One region of the Lysinibacillus sp. JNUCC-52 genome, then DNA from elsewhere that is predicted to be linked to it. Evidence: riboswitches for the same ligand, from Rfam matches in the RefSeq annotation. Region 1 holds a riboswitch; each other region holds the start of a gene.

The links. Region 1 has a riboswitch for S-adenosylmethionine ahead of metA (homoserine O-acetyltransferase MetA). Riboswitches for the same ligand answer to the same signal wherever they lie in the genome.
Region 2: linked by a shared signal. The riboswitch ahead of JNUCC52_RS16275 (bifunctional homocysteine S-methyltransferase/methylenetetrahydrofolate reductase) and the one ahead of metA (homoserine O-acetyltransferase MetA) in region 1 are both predicted to bind S-adenosylmethionine.
Region 3: linked by a shared signal. The riboswitch ahead of JNUCC52_RS18285 (methionine ABC transporter ATP-binding protein) and the one ahead of metA (homoserine O-acetyltransferase MetA) in region 1 are both predicted to bind S-adenosylmethionine.

What each region holds. Positions count from the first base shown of each region.
Region 1 covers NZ_CP065546.1:455,605-460,744, forward strand. The annotation lists gene JNUCC52_RS02440 (GerAB/ArcD/ProY family transporter) at 1-622, shown strand, start outside; gene metA (homoserine O-acetyltransferase MetA) at 706-1,641, opposite strand; SAM riboswitch class I at 1,747-1,856, opposite strand; gene JNUCC52_RS02450 (nucleotide excision repair endonuclease) at 2,177-2,548, shown strand; gene panF (sodium/pantothenate symporter) at 2,649-4,094, opposite strand; gene JNUCC52_RS02460 (YhdT family protein) at 4,094-4,357, opposite strand; gene JNUCC52_RS02465 (class I adenylate-forming enzyme family protein) at 4,487-5,140, opposite strand, start outside.
Region 2 covers NZ_CP065546.1:3,283,044-3,288,183, forward strand. The annotation lists gene JNUCC52_RS16265 (globin-coupled sensor protein) at 1-1,248, shown strand, start outside; gene JNUCC52_RS16270 (protoporphyrinogen oxidase) at 1,700-3,088, shown strand; SAM riboswitch class I at 3,213-3,312, shown strand; gene JNUCC52_RS16275 (bifunctional homocysteine S-methyltransferase/methylenetetrahydrofolate reductase) at 3,402-5,140, shown strand, end outside.
Region 3 covers NZ_CP065546.1:3,711,016-3,716,155, reverse strand. The annotation lists gene JNUCC52_RS18290 (methionine ABC transporter permease) at 1-103, opposite strand, end outside; gene JNUCC52_RS18285 (methionine ABC transporter ATP-binding protein) at 93-1,121, opposite strand; SAM riboswitch class I at 1,205-1,309, opposite strand; gene JNUCC52_RS18280 (thioredoxin family protein) at 1,365-1,676, opposite strand; gene JNUCC52_RS18275 (toprim domain-containing protein) at 1,690-2,031, opposite strand; gene gcvH (glycine cleavage system protein GcvH) at 2,289-2,669, opposite strand; gene JNUCC52_RS18265 (arsenate reductase family protein) at 2,751-3,104, opposite strand; gene JNUCC52_RS18260 (acyl-CoA dehydrogenase FadE) at 3,577-5,140, opposite strand, start outside.

The DNA of each region.
Region 1 (5,140 bases):
AAAAGGATATTATATCGGCACACTACTAGGCGGAATTGTCTTAATTCTTATTATTACCCTTTCAACACTCGTTCTTGGCTCAACTAATACATCAATTAAGACATTTCCAAGCTATGCGCTAGCTCAAAGGATTTCGATAGGTAATTTTTTCCAACGAGTGGAAATTATCATGGCTGTTATGTGGATTATATCCATTTACATTCGGACATTTATTTATTTTTACGCAACGGTACTTGGCATAGGACAAATATTTAAAATAAAAGATCCTCGCCCACTCATTTTACCACTTGGATTATGTATGGTTGCACTGGCTCAAATTGCTCACCCGAATATCGTCCATTCTAATAATTATAATGAGAATATTTGGCCGTTGTATTCAGGATTATTAACTGTTTTACTTCCATTGTTGTTACTAACAGTCGCAAAAGTTCGCAAAATAAAAAAGAAAGAAGACAGTCAAAGCTCTTCTAGTAATCAGCAAGAATCTCAAGAACAACAATCAAAAGACAAGCAAAATTCAAAAGAACAACAAGAATCAAAAGTGCAGCAAACTCCAAAAGAACAACAAGAATCGAAAGCGCAGCAAGATGCGACCAAACCAAACTCGTCCGAATCTCAATAAGTTAACAACAAAAACCACATTTCTCACTTTTAATGAGAAATGTGGTTTTTCTAACTGTAAAACGGTATGTTAATTGTCCCATATTAAATATGGTATTCAATCTCATCAACAAAATCCCATTCGTACGGTGTTTCCTGATAAACATAATAGTTAAGCCAATTTGAAAATAGTAAATGCGTATGTGCTCGCCATGTATTGATCGGCTCATTAGAAGGATTATTATTCGGGAAATAGTTAACAGGAATCGCAATATCAATTCCTTTTTCAACATCACGGTAATATTCATCAGCTAATGTTGTCGCGTCGTATTCTAAGTGACCTGTAATCATTATGTTCTTATTATCCTTTGACTGCACGATAAAGACGCCAGCATCTTCTGAATAGGACAGTAAGCGTAAATCTGGGTGCTTACGTACTTCATCAATGGAAACCGATGTATAGCGTGAATGTGGTGCTGTAAATAAGTCACTAAAGCCGCGCACTAAATCGACCGTTAAATCGGTAATTACATGTGAATAGACGCCAGAACATTTTTCTGGTAGCTCAAATTTACCGATACCGTAATGGTGATATAGTGCAGCTTGTGCCCCCCAACATATATGCATTACGGACGTAACATTTTTCACAGACCAATCCATTATTTCTGAAATTTCTTCCCAATAATTCACTTCTTCAAATGCCATTTTTTCAACAGGCGCACCCGTAATAATCATACCGTCAAAGCGGCGATGGCGAATTTCTTTAAATGTCGAGTAAAATAGCTGTAAATGTGATTTACTCACGTTTTTAGACTCATGTGTTGCTGTATTTAAAAATGTAATATTCACTTGTAATGGTGTATTACCGAGCAATCGCAGTAATTGTAGCTCTGTTTTTTCTTTTTCTGGCATTAAATTAAAAATTAAAATATTTAAAGGACGAATTTGTTGCGTTTTAGCGCGGTCTTCTTCCATAACGAATATTTTTTCCCCACGTAAATGTTCTCCAGCTGGTAAGTTTTTCGGAATATTAATAGGCATGCTGTATTCCCCTTTTCTTTAATTTTTTCTCTCTATCTATTTAAAAATTAAAAAATCCCCCTCATTCCATTAGAGCAAGAATGAGAAGGATAATTATCACGTTCACTCTTATCTCTCAAAGGAAACATCCTTTGGTGGAATTAGCACCTTTCTAACATTGTTAGAGGTTGCTGAAGCGTCATAGGGCCAAATCCCTCAGCTTCTCTTGATAAGATTATTTAATTAAAAAGAATTGTATCATGAACAATTAAGAATTTCAATAATACATAGAATATTTAGTATTTAAATGAATGGAAGTTTATTTTTTGATGAACACTATCATTAAAGTATCTATTTCTTTTGTGAGTTACGTATCTACTGGTTAAATATCATTTTTTTCATCAATTAGCCTTCGTAAATGACAAACCAATGACAATTGTAACCCGATAAACATTCATGCATTGTAAATTGATTTTTGTAGAAGAAAACGTAATGGTAATCATGGAGGTATTATGTTAACATATACCTTTAGTAACAGAGAGGAACGTGAAATATTTTGATTAAAATTGAACTCCCAAAACCAGACTTAGTAATTCGTCAACGTGAGCAAGTATTAAAACCAGGTGATGTAGAAATCACACCATTCCATGGTTTTATTGATTTCCATAAAATCACTCGCGAAAAAGGTGGCATATTCTTATTCTACAACGAAAAAAATGAGCTATTATTTGTAGGAAAAGCGCGCAAAATTCGTCAACGCATTAAAAAGCATTTTGAAGATAACGTATCACCAATGAAAAAATATCGTGATGAAATTTTCAAAATTGAAGTGTATGAAATTGATGATCCAATGGAACGTGAAATTTACGAAACATATGCTATTAACACTTTCCGTGCAAAATATAATCTTGAAAAAGTATTTTATTAAGATAAACGCCGTTAGCAACCACTTGCTAACGGTTTTCTTTTTTAGCGTTATTCATATAAAAAAACCCACGAGAGAGGTATCTCTCGTGGGTTTTTGGTATTTAGATAAATATTTTTTCATCTTTAAATTTGTCAGCTGTTAGTAAGCTTACAACAACAAAGATAATAAATGAAGCTACTATCGGGATTGTCACTGTATGCATACCAAAGATTGACGGATAAAAGCGATCAATCACAATGTATAACGTCATGCCCGTAATCATGGAAGCAATTGCGCCATATTTGTTGGCCTTTTTCCAATATAATCCTAGGACGACTGACCAAATAAAGACAGCTTCTAGGCCACCAAATGCAAATAAATTAAGCCAAACAAGTAAATCTGGTGGATTTAACGCAAATACAACGACCGCTAAACCAATTACGGTAGTGACAATAAAGCTTGCCCGCTTAATCTCCCCGTCGTTGGCAGTTGGCTTCACATAGTTTAAATAAATATCTTTCACAACGGTTGAACTAACTAACATCAGTAGTGCATTAACCGTAGACATCGTGGCTGCCATCGGTGCTGCTAAAACAATACCCGCTAAATATGGCGGTAAAACTTTTAACGTTAATAATGGCATCACTTTATCGCCAATCTCAATACCTGGCATTACTGGACGCGCTAGCACACCAATTAGATGCATGCCAAACATAATTGTCCCGATGGCGATCGTACCAATAATAATCGCTAAATGCATACTTTTTGAATCTTTATAGCTCATAGCACGTACTGCAATTTGAGGTAGACCCACTACGCCAATTCCTATTAAAATCCAAAATGTAGAAACATATAACGGCGTTAGTTCACCTTCTGCACCAAATGGAGACACTAACTTTGGATTTTCTGCCACAAGGGATGTCATAATTTGATCTATTCCCCCGCCTGCAATGATTGTCCCAATTAGTAAAATAACCGTACCAATTACCATTATCGAACCTTGTACTGTATCTGTTAAAGCGACCGCACGGAAGCCCCCAATAATGACATAAATTAATACCGATGCAGCAAAAATAAAGAGTGCCGCTGTATAATTTAAACCCGTTAAAGATTCAATTAAGCGTGCTCCACCAACCCACTGTGCCATCATTGCAGAAAATAAAAAGACAATAATACTAATTGCAGATAAAATTACAATGACATGGCTTTTATAGCGTTCCCGTAAAAAATCAATTAATGTTATTGCCTGATAACGGCGAGCAATAATTGCAAATTTCTTTCCTAATATCATTAATACAAAATAACCAGCTGGTAGTTGTGCCATCGCTAGGAGTACCCATCCAAGTCCTTTATTATAAGCGACCCCTGGTCCACCAATAAAGCTGCTTGCGCTTCCGTACGTGGCAATCATAGTCATTGCTAGGATAAAGCCACCCATTTCACGACCACCAAGAAAATATTCCTGTAAAAACGAGTTCGATGAACGGACATGTTTATTGGCCCATATACCAATACCAAAAATAATAATTAAAAAGATGAAGAGTGGAAAAATAACTTGCCAGTGCACTATTTATCCACCTCCCCATCTTCAAAAGGTACTTCTTTGAAAAAGAATTTTAAGACGAGCCAGATTAACACAATCATAAAAGCTGTTCCAGCGATACAACTATAGAAAAACCATGCTGGGAAACCCCAAACATATGTATATTTTGTTGGATCCCCCGAGCCTAGGCCATATGCAAAGCCGTACCAAATAGCAAAGTTGACAAGTACAAGTCCTATGCCGATGAGCGCCTCACGATGTGCAATTTTAAAGCGTTGATCTTTCAATATAGAATCCCCCTAACCTACTCTATTTTACTGGTATGTAGGTATTATGGGAAGCATTGTGAACGATTTCGGTGGTTTTATCGGCGATTTTACACATCCTATCGGCGATACCTCATATTTCATCCATCTTTAAGAGCTTTTCAATTGCATGTGAAGTGCCTTTTTGTCGATTTTCCCGACGATTGTTTTTGGTAACTCATCGATAATAATAATTTTTTTCGGAATTTTATAGTGTCCTAACTCATTTCGACAAAGAGCCTTCACTTCAGCGATTAGCGTATCAGATTGCTGTTGGCAAACAACAAATGCCGTTACAATTTCACCCCAATAATTGTCTGGCACACCGATGACAGCTGCTTCTTTTACAAGCGGATGACGTAATAAACATTGCTCCACCTCTTGTGGGTAAATATTTTCACCGCCACTAATAATCATTTCTTTCCGACGACCGACAATATAAAAATAACCATCCTCATCCATTGTGGCTAAATCACCTGTTTTTAACCAGCCATCACAAATGGTATTGTCCGTTTCCTGCTGATTATTCCAATAAAATCTAAACATATGCCTACCTCTGACAAAGAGCTCACCTACTTCATGTGCAGTGCAATTCTTCCCATCTTTATTAATAATTTTTGCCTCAATAAATTGCATGCTTTTACCTACTGCCCCTTTTTTCGCATAGGCTTCTTCGCGTGAGATATAAAAATTATTTGGTCCAGCCTCTGTTAGTCCATAGCCTTCTTTAAAATATAGTCCCTTTTTAAAAAAAGCATCGTATAT
Region 2 (5,140 bases), 1.9 Mb from region 1:
CAACAATACTCAGTGACAATGGAAGTTCCGAACTCACGAACATTGGTAAAGCAGATTGAAATGTTAAATTTGACCAAAATAGATTTACAATATTTAAAAGCTTTTAAACCATTTGTGGAGGACAACATCAATCAAATCGTCGACCGATTTTATGGAATGATTGGAACTGAGCAAAGTTTAGTAGATATTATTAATAGACATAGTTCTGTAGATAAGTTGAAAGTCACCTTGCGTCGACACATTATTGAAATGTTTAACGGTACAATAGACGAAGAGTTTTATAAAAGACGAGTAAGTATCGCAAAAGTGCATGTACATATCGGGCTTAGAACACAATGGTATATTTGTGCATTCCAGGATTTAGCCATTTCATTTATAGACTTAGTAGAAAAACATGTAGAGCATCCGATGGATCAATTTAACACGATTCGCGCCATCTCTAAAATTTCTAATTTTGAGCAACAGCTTGTATTAGAAGCTTTTGAAAGTACAGTCGAACGTTTAAAGGAAAATGTCGAACGAGAAAAAGAGGCAGTTGAGAAAAAAATTGTGGAATCTTCAGAGGGGCTTGCTGCTATTTCTCAAGAAACAAATGCTTCATTCCATCAATTAAATAATCAATCGCATGAGATTAAGGAATTGGCGAAAAAGTCACTTCAGGTTAGTACGCTCGCCGAAAGTCAGGCGGTTGAAGGTCGGGAACGTTTACAACATCAATCCAAAAATATGTGTAATATTATTCAATCGGTAGATGATATTACAGATAATATTAAGCAATTGACAGATATGTCGAAAGAAATGGAATCGATTATGGATGTTGTAACAAACATTGCAAATCAAACAAATTTATTAGCTTTAAATGCAGCTATTGAAGCAGCTCGTGCTGGAGAGGCGGGGAAAGGCTTTAGTGTTGTAGCAGATGAGGTTCGTAAATTATCAAGTCAAACGAAGGAATCTGTTACATCTGTTGCTAAATTATTGGAAAAAACGACGGAGCGAACGGATAAGCTTGCCCTCACACTTAGCCATATTCAGGAAGAAGTTGCGTCAGGTGAGGAAAACATGGCCCAAACCGAGGGGCAATTTAATAAAATTTTAGATGCCATGACACAAGCGAAGTGTCAAAATGATCGTATGGAAAAAGAAGTGCAAGCTGTGGCACTCATTCTGAATGAGCTTGGCCTTGCATTTAATGAAGTCACAAATTCTGCAGATAAATTAGCGAGTGTTGCCCAAAACTTAAACTAATTGAAATTATTATTAATGGGAGGACCTTATTAAAATACTTTCAATTAAAATTTAATTTAAAATCCGCTTTGCTTTCCGCAGGTAGGATAAGAGCCTTATGAATATTGTGCTCTTGCTTACTTTTACAGAAAGTGAAGCGGATTTTTTTTTGAGGTGCCTGTCTGTGGAGTGCCAGGCACACAAACAATTTCCCGTATCTGAGGTGTCAGGCACACAAACAATTCCCGTCTCTGAGGTGTCAGGCACACAAACAATTCCCGTCTCTGAGGTGTATCTGAGGTGTTATCTGAGGTGTCAGGCACGCAAACAATTCGCCGTATCTGAGGTGCCAGGCACGCAAACAATTCCCCGTACTTTATTTTTGCTAAATTTGTAATGGGTTGAACGTAAATGTTTGCGAAAAAAGTTTATACTAATAGGAGATAAATAAAGAAATTAGGGGCGATTCTTCATGGAAACAATAGTTGTATTAGGTGGCGGAATTACTGGTTTATGTACGATGCATTATTTACAACGTCAAGTATTGGAGAAAAAAATAGATGTAAAACTAGTACTAGTTGAAAAAAATGCTTATTTAGGTGGAAAGCTTCACTCTGCGTATGACCAAGGTTTTATAATGGAAACGGGTGCTGATTCAATTGTTGCTCGGCATAAAGGGGTCATGGAGCTAGTGCAGGAGCTTAATTTTGAACAGGAGCTCGTGTACAACGAAACAGGGGTTTCTTATATCTATACAAATGACGAATTACATGCAATACCAGCAGATTCAACATTCGGTATCCCTATGAGCTTATCTTCTCTTGAAGCGAGTACACTTGTATCAGACGCTGGTAAGCAAATTGCATTACAGGACTTAACGATGCCAAATAAAGGATTTACTAAAGAAAGCTCAATAGGTGAGTTTTTAACGTATTACTTAGGAGAAGAGCTTGTACAAAATCAAATAGCACCAGTATTAGCAGGCGTATATTCTGGAGATCTACATCAACTTTCAATTGCTTCTACACTGCCGTACTTAATTGATTATAAAAATGATTACGGAAGCATCATTAAGGGGTTTGATGCAAATCGCGAACAATTTATGAAAGCTTCCAATAAAAAATTTATTTCGTTTAAAGAAGGCTTATCATCACTGATTGATCGCCTTGAAGAAACATTAACGGAAGTAGAAATTATTAAAGGTGTAGCAACAACAAGTGTAAAGAAACATGAAGGGCAATATACAATTACTTTGGCTAATAATAGAAAGCTTGAGGCTAATCACGTTGTATTAGCGCTACCGAATGATGCGGTGCAAAGCTTATTACAGGACCCATCATTGGATCGTTACTTTAAAGAGTTTACGACAGCTTCTGCCATAACAATTTACTTAGGCTTTGATGTACCAGATGCAGTGTTACCAGCAGATGGAACGGGTTTTATTGTATCGCATAATTCAAATGTGCAATGCAATGCGGCAACGTGGACAAGCCGAAAATGGAAGCATACATCTACTAATAGTAAATTACTTGTACGACTGTTTTATAAGAGCATTAATCCTGCGTACGAAAAATTACGAAAGATGACAGATGAAGAACTAGCAGCTGTCGCATTAGAAGATGTGAAGAAAAGTTTAGGTATTGATGAAAAGCCAACTGTTGTTAATGTTGCAAAGTGGATCGACCAAATGCCGAAATACGATTTAGCACATCATGAAGCATTGAAGGGCTTAACAGCTGAGCTTGCAGAAAAGTATCCCAATTTATCGATAGCAGGTTGCTCTTATTTTGGAGTAGGTATTGGTGCTTGTATTCAAAATGGTAAAAAAATAGGCGAAGAGCTTGCAGAAAAACTAGTATAGTAGTGAAATAAATACGAAAATAGGTATTTTTCTGGAGAAATCTCCTTTGTTAAGTGAAATAGTCTTGACTCTATCGCCTGTAAACGATATGATTCTTTTAATTATTTGAAAAATTCATACTACATTCTTATCGAGAGAAGCCGAGGGACTGGCCCAATGAAGCTTCAGCAACCAACTCATGTCAGGTGCTAAATCCAGAAGACCTTATTGGTCGAAGATGAGAAGGAAAAACAATTACGATTCGTTAAAGCCTTCTTTTTTGTAAAAGAAGGCTTTTTATATTTTGGGAAAAAGGAAAGTGAGGCTTACGTTTATGGGATTGCTAGAAAAGTTAAAAACACATGTGTTAACTGCAGATGGTGCTATTGGTACTGTTTTATATGGCTACGGCTTGGAGTACTGCCATGAAGAAATGAATGTACAGAAACCAGAATTAATTGAAAAAATTCATAGAGAATATATTGCTGCTGGTGCAGATGTAATTCAAACAAATACTTATGGGGCTAATGCTATTAAATTAGCACGCTACGGCTTAGAATCGCGAGTGCAGCAGTTTAATGAAGCAGCGATCACGATTGCTAAACGTGCTGCAGCAGATGGTGGACAATTTGTGTTAGGCACAATTGGGGGTATCCGCGGTATTCGTAAAAGTGATGCTACGTTAGAGGAAATTTTAACGACAGTTGAAGAGCAAGCTAATGTGTTACTTGCAGGCAATCCAGACGGCCTTTTACTTGAAACGTATTATGATTTCGAAGAGTTAAGCGCAACGTTGAAAATGTTACGTGCCAAAACAAAGCTACCAATTATTGCGCAGGTGTCAATGCATGAACCTGGCGTGTTACAAAATGGAATGGCATTAAATTATGCATTGCACGAGCTTGAGATGCTTGGTGCAGATGTAGTTGGCGTAAATTGCCGTTTAGGTCCGCATCATACCATTCAAGCATTCGAAGGTGTTGAACTTCCTGAAAAAGCATTTATGTCTGCCTATCCAAATGCATCATTGCTAGATTTAGAGGATGGGCGTGTCGTATATGAATCAGAAGCAGATTATTTTGGTCGAGCAGCGGTTGCACTAGTTGACCAAGGTGTTCGTTTAATAGGTGGCTGCTGTGGCACAACACCAAAGCACATTGCGGCAGCGAAAAAATATTTAGAAGAGTTAACACCTATTGAAGAAAAGTTAGCTAAGCCAGAAAAAGTGGAGATTGTACGAGAAGCAGAGCCTGCAACATATGAGCCGTTACTTGAAAAGGTGAAACGTGAGCGCTCAGTTATCGTGGAGTTAGATACACCAAGGCATTTAGAGATTGATGGCTTTATTCAAGGGGCGAAAAAATTATATGAAGCAGGCGCTGATGTAGTGATGATGGCAGATAACTCACTTGCATCGCCACGCATTAGTAATGTGGCAATGGGTGCGTTATTAAAGGAAACACATGGTGTTCGACCATTAACGCATATAACGTGTCGTGACCGTAATTTAATTGGATTACAGTCGCATTTGATGGGCTTAAATGCACTTGGTATTCATGATATTTTAGCAGTTACTGGAGATCCGACTAAGGTAGGCGACTTCCCTGGTGCAACAAGTGTTTATGATGTATCTTCTATGGAGCTAATCCAACTGATTAAACAGTTGAATGAAGGTATTTCATTTTCTGGAAAGCCACTTCGTAAAAAAGCAAACTTTTCTGTAGCGGCAGCATTTAATCCGAATGTCCGTGTGTTAGATCGAGCGGTAGCCCGTCTAGAGAAAAAAATTGAACATGGCGCCGATTACTTTATTTCTCAACCTGTTTATACGAAAGAGAAAATTATTGAAATTTATGAGGCGACGAAGCATTTAGATGCACCAATTTATATTGGGATTATGCCAGTAACAAGCTATAAGAGCGCTGAATTTTTACACCATGAAGTACCAGGTATTAAACTATCGGACGATGCACTGTCACGTATGAAGGCATGTGGTGAAGATAAAGAACGTTCAACATTAGAAGGGATTGCAATTGCTAAAGAGTTAGTGGAAGTAGCTGCAGAGTATTTCAA
Region 3 (5,140 bases), 1.4 Mb from region 1:
GTATAAATGTTACGACTGTAGATAGAGTGGTCATATAAAGTGTTTCATATGTGGCTGTCCACATTTTTTCCCAGTCGACATTCGGAAAGAGACTAGTTAGCATTTGCAATCACCTCCGTTTGTACTTCAACTGTATTTAAATAATTTAATGCAGCTGCTACATTTGTCTCTGTACCATCAATTTGTACAATAAGAGTACCGTATGCACCATTTTTCGTTTGCGAGATATTACCATGGACAATGCTAACTTCTACATCAAACTGTTTTACTAAATGTGATATAACTGGCTGCTCTGTTTTTTCACCAACAAATACAAGCTTAACAAGGTGTCCTGTTGGATAGTTCATTCTAAGCTGTGCAACTGTCTCCTGCGTTTCCTTCGTATCGGTAATTTGTGATACGAATTTTTTAGTGATCGCTGCTTGTGGTGCTTGGAACACTTGTAGTACTTCACCACGTTCAACAATTTCTCCAGCTTCCATTACCGCTACACGATGACAGATTTTGCGAATAACATGCATTTCATGAGTAATTAATACGATTGTTAAGCCTAATCGTTCGTTTATATCGACAAGCAAATCAAGAATTGCATCCGTTGTTTCTGGATCCAGTGCTGATGTAGCTTCATCACATAACAGCACTTCAGGATTATTGGCAAGTGCTCGTGCTATGCCAACACGTTGCTTTTGACCACCTGACAGTTGTGATGGAAACGATTTGTCACGACCTTCTAAACCAACAAGTGCAATAAGTTCTTTCACACGTGCGTCTCGCTCACTTTTAGCTACACCTGCAATTTCAAGTGGAAATGCAATGTTTTCTGCAACTGTTCTTGACCAAAGTAAGTTAAAATGTTGGAAAATCATACTTACCTTTTGTCTAGCATCACGCAACTTTTGACCCTTAATAGATGAAAATTCTTGGTTATTCACCTTCACCGAACCAGTTGTCGGCTTTTCTAAACCGTTTAATAAACGAATCATCGTACTTTTACCAGCGCCACTATAGCCAATAATGCCAAAAATTTCACCTTTGTTAATTGTAAGATTAACATCTTTAACAGCAGTTAATTCGCCATTTGCGGTTTTGTATTTCTTCGTAATATTTTGAAGCTGTATCATAGCGAAACTCCTTTTCTCATATAGAAAACCCCTTCACTCACAGACAAGTAGAAGGGGTCACGTACTTTATACGCTAAACCGTTCTCTCATCTTTCAAAGAAAAATCTTTGAGTGATTTGGCACCTTTTCACATTTGTGATGGTTGCCGGGCTTCATAGGGCACTTCCCTCCGCCGCTCTTTATAAGAGTTCGATATATTTAATAGTTTTTAATATAGTTGTTACTTTACCATGCTAGCAAAGTTCAGTCAATTGGTTTTTTTAACAATTCGTATAAAAAAGGTACGGATTGAAATGCATAAACCTTTTCTCTAACTGATCCACCATCACTAACGAGTAAACACGGTACACTTTCGATTTGAAAATCATAAGCTATTTGCTCTAAAAAATTAATATTTGCCTTGCCTAATTTTAACTGTGGCAATAATTGTTCTATGATATCCATCATTTTAGATGCAACTGCACACGTTCCGCACATCGGTGTATATAAATAAAAGGCAGTTTTTTCACCAGATTTTACTGCTGTTTCCCACTGCTCTTTTGACCATTCTTCCATTTTTCAACCAACCTTACAAAATATATTCATTATGGATGGAAAAATGCGCACGCAATAAAATCATTGCAAGCACTTTCCTCGGTGTAGTTTCTACTTCTTTATAAGTAGGCATCGTTCGCAAATGCTCTGCTTCAGGATAATGTCTGTCCATCAATGCTCGTAATTTATCTCCAGATGCATCTGCATCAAAAAATGTATAGAGCTCATAGCCCTCATATGGGTCGAGTAATTCTTCTAATTGATGCACACCAATTGTACCATTTGTACAAAGTATTGTAACATCTTCACTCAAAATAGGTTCTATTTGAAGCTTATCCGAACGGCCTTCCACAATTAAACATTTCCCTTCGAACATCACGCCACCCCCATTTAGCAGTTATCTACGACAACAATTTATTGCAATTATAGGATTCCACACTATGCATAGATCTACACGTTAACAATATTTTCTATATGTCACTTTGCAATTTGGATAACATTTTATGTGAGTTACTTGGACTTTCATTTACTTGAAGAGTCACGCTTTGTACAGCTCAAAAAACAATTGCATACCTGTGTTATATAATAAAAAACGCCGGTATGTACTCCGACGTTTTTCTATTATAGGCTTGATTATTCTGCAATCATTTCTTCGTATTGTTCTGCAGTCATAAGGTTTTCAAGCTCTGAAGCATCAGCAGGCTCTACAACGATCATCCATGCTTTTTCATATGGTGATTCGTTTACGAATTCTGGGCTATCTTCTAGATCTGCATTTACTTCCACTACAGTACCTGAAATCGGTGCGTATAATTCAGAAACAGTTTTTACTGATTCTACGCTGCCAAATGGATCATCAGTTTTAATTTCGTCGCCAACTTGTGGAAGCTCAACGAAAACGATGTCTCCTAATTCAGATTGTGCAAAATGCGAAATACCGATACGTACTTTACCATCTTCTAATTTTACCCATTCGTGTTCTTCAGAGTAACGTAAGTCTTTAGGTGTGCTCATGCCAAAAACCCCTCCATAAATATGTAATATATTCACTTTCAGTGTGCCATACTTCTTTCATAAAAACAAGGATTAAAGCTGTTATTTCCACGCTTGTTCAAAATCTGATTCTTTAAATCCTAACGTTACTTTTTTTCCATCAGTAACGATTGGTCGCTTAATTAACATACCATCAGAAGCAAGTAGTGTGAGCTGTTCATCTTCCGACATTTCCGCCAGTTTATCCTTCAACCCAAGTTCGCGATATTTCATGCCAGATGTGTTGAAAAATTTCTTTAATGGCTGCCCGCTAGCCTGCCAATAACTTTTAATTTGCTCTTTCGTAGGTGCTTGTTCAACAATGTGTACCTCTTCGTATGAAACGCCATTGTCGTTTAACCACTTCTGTGCTTTTTTACAAGTTGTACATTTAGGATAATGGATAAGTTGAATCATATTTATAGGCTCCTCTGCTATCATTTCCTGTAGTATACCATCATAACTAGTATGAGCCAAAAAGAAACATTTATTGGTTAATTTCATAATTGTTTGCGTGCCTGTCACTTTGGCTTAAATTGTTTGCGTGCCTGTCACTTTAGTGTGGGCAACTGGCATTCTGTCTGCTCCTATTTCGTAAAATTCCACTTCGCTTTCCGCGGGCACGATGTAAGCCGCAACCGTCGCTAGCGCGCCGTCTGTTGCGTCTTACATTACGTGCGTTCCCGCAGGAGTCTTCGTGGATTTTTACTTAGATAGTTTTAATTGGCAAAGTGAGAATTGTTTGCATGCCTGGCACTTTGGCATTAATTGTTTGTGTGCCTGACACCCTCCCTTTCAATAAAAAAGACAACAAGTTGATTTACTTGTTGTCTTTTTTCGAAACTTTGATTTTTCCTACCGTTAGTAAAGAGCTAGGTTAAAGATTATATTATACGATGAATTTTTCTGCTTCGATTAGTTTAACAGAAGCTTCACGTTTTTTAGCAATAAGGTTATAAGGGTTGTTACGAGTTAGTTTACGTAAAGCTGACAATGTCATACGTGCAGCGTCCCCATCTGCTGAAGCAAGAATTGTATCCTTTGCTTCTTTCTCAATTTCTGCAAATGCTTCTTGGCAGAAAATTTGTGTATAAAGTAATTTTTGATGAGACTTTTCTGCACCTTCACGCGCAATCGCCTTTTCTGTACGTAACACAGTAGACTCCATAGCGAATAATTGGTTAGCGATATTGGCAATGTTCACTAATACTTCTTGCTCTTGGTCAAGTTTCGCTCCATAGCGCTGTGCTGCCATACCTGCTGCTAATACAGCAATTTTCTTCGCGTTTTTCACAAGATATTTTTCTTGTGCTAGCGGCTCTGTGCCTACTTCTTCAGGCATTAGCATAAGAAGTTCTTGTTGCAAGTTTTGAGCGACCTGCAATAATGGTAATTCACCTTTTAATGCTTTTTTCATAAATGTACCTGGTACAATCATGCGGTTAATTTCATTTGTACCTTCGAAAATACGGTTAATTCTTGAATCGCGATAAATTCGCTCTACTTCATATTCAGCCATAAAGCCATAGCCACCATGTAATTGCACCGCTTCATCTGCGATATAGTCCAATGTTTCTGAACCAAACACTTTAGCAATTGAACACTCAATGGCATATTCAGCAATTGCATTTGCAATAACTTTTCCTTGCTTTTGTTCTTCAGGGCTTAACTGGCTTAAACGATCTTCAAATAAACCAACCGTACGATAATTTAATGACTCTGAAGCATATAATTGAGACGCCATTGTCGATAGTTTTTCTTTCGTTAAGTTGAAATCAGAAAGCTTCGTTTTGAATTGTTGACGTTGGTTTGTATATTGAATTGCCAACTCTAAAGCACGTTTTGAGCCACCGATTGTTCCCACACCTAATTTATAACGACCAATATTTAAAATGTTAAATGCAATTACGTGTCCACGACCTACTTCACCAAGTAGATTTTCAACAGGTACTTCAGCATCCTCAAGCACTAATGTACGAGTTGAAGAAGATTTGATACCCATTTTCTTTTCTTCTGGCCCAACAGAAACACCGTTGTAGGCACGTTCAACGATAAATGCTGAGAATTTATCGCCATCAATTTTGGCGTACACAACAAACACATCAGCAAAACCTGCGTTAGTAATCCATTGTTTTTCACCGTTTAATACATAATGAGTACCTGCAGCATTTAGCTTGGCAGTCGTTTTGGCACCTAAAGCATCTGATCCCGAACCTGGCTCTGTTAACGCATAAGCCGCGATCAATTCACCAGAAGCTAGCTTCGGTAAATACTTTTGCTTCTGTTCGTCGTTACCAAATAGCACAATCGGTAGTGAACCAATCCCTACATGTGCACCATGTGTAATCGAGAAGCCACCAGCTACAGACATTTTTTCTGCGATTAACGCAGAAGATACTTTATCTAAGCCAAGACCTTGATATTCTTCAGGTACATCCGCCGCTAGTAAACCA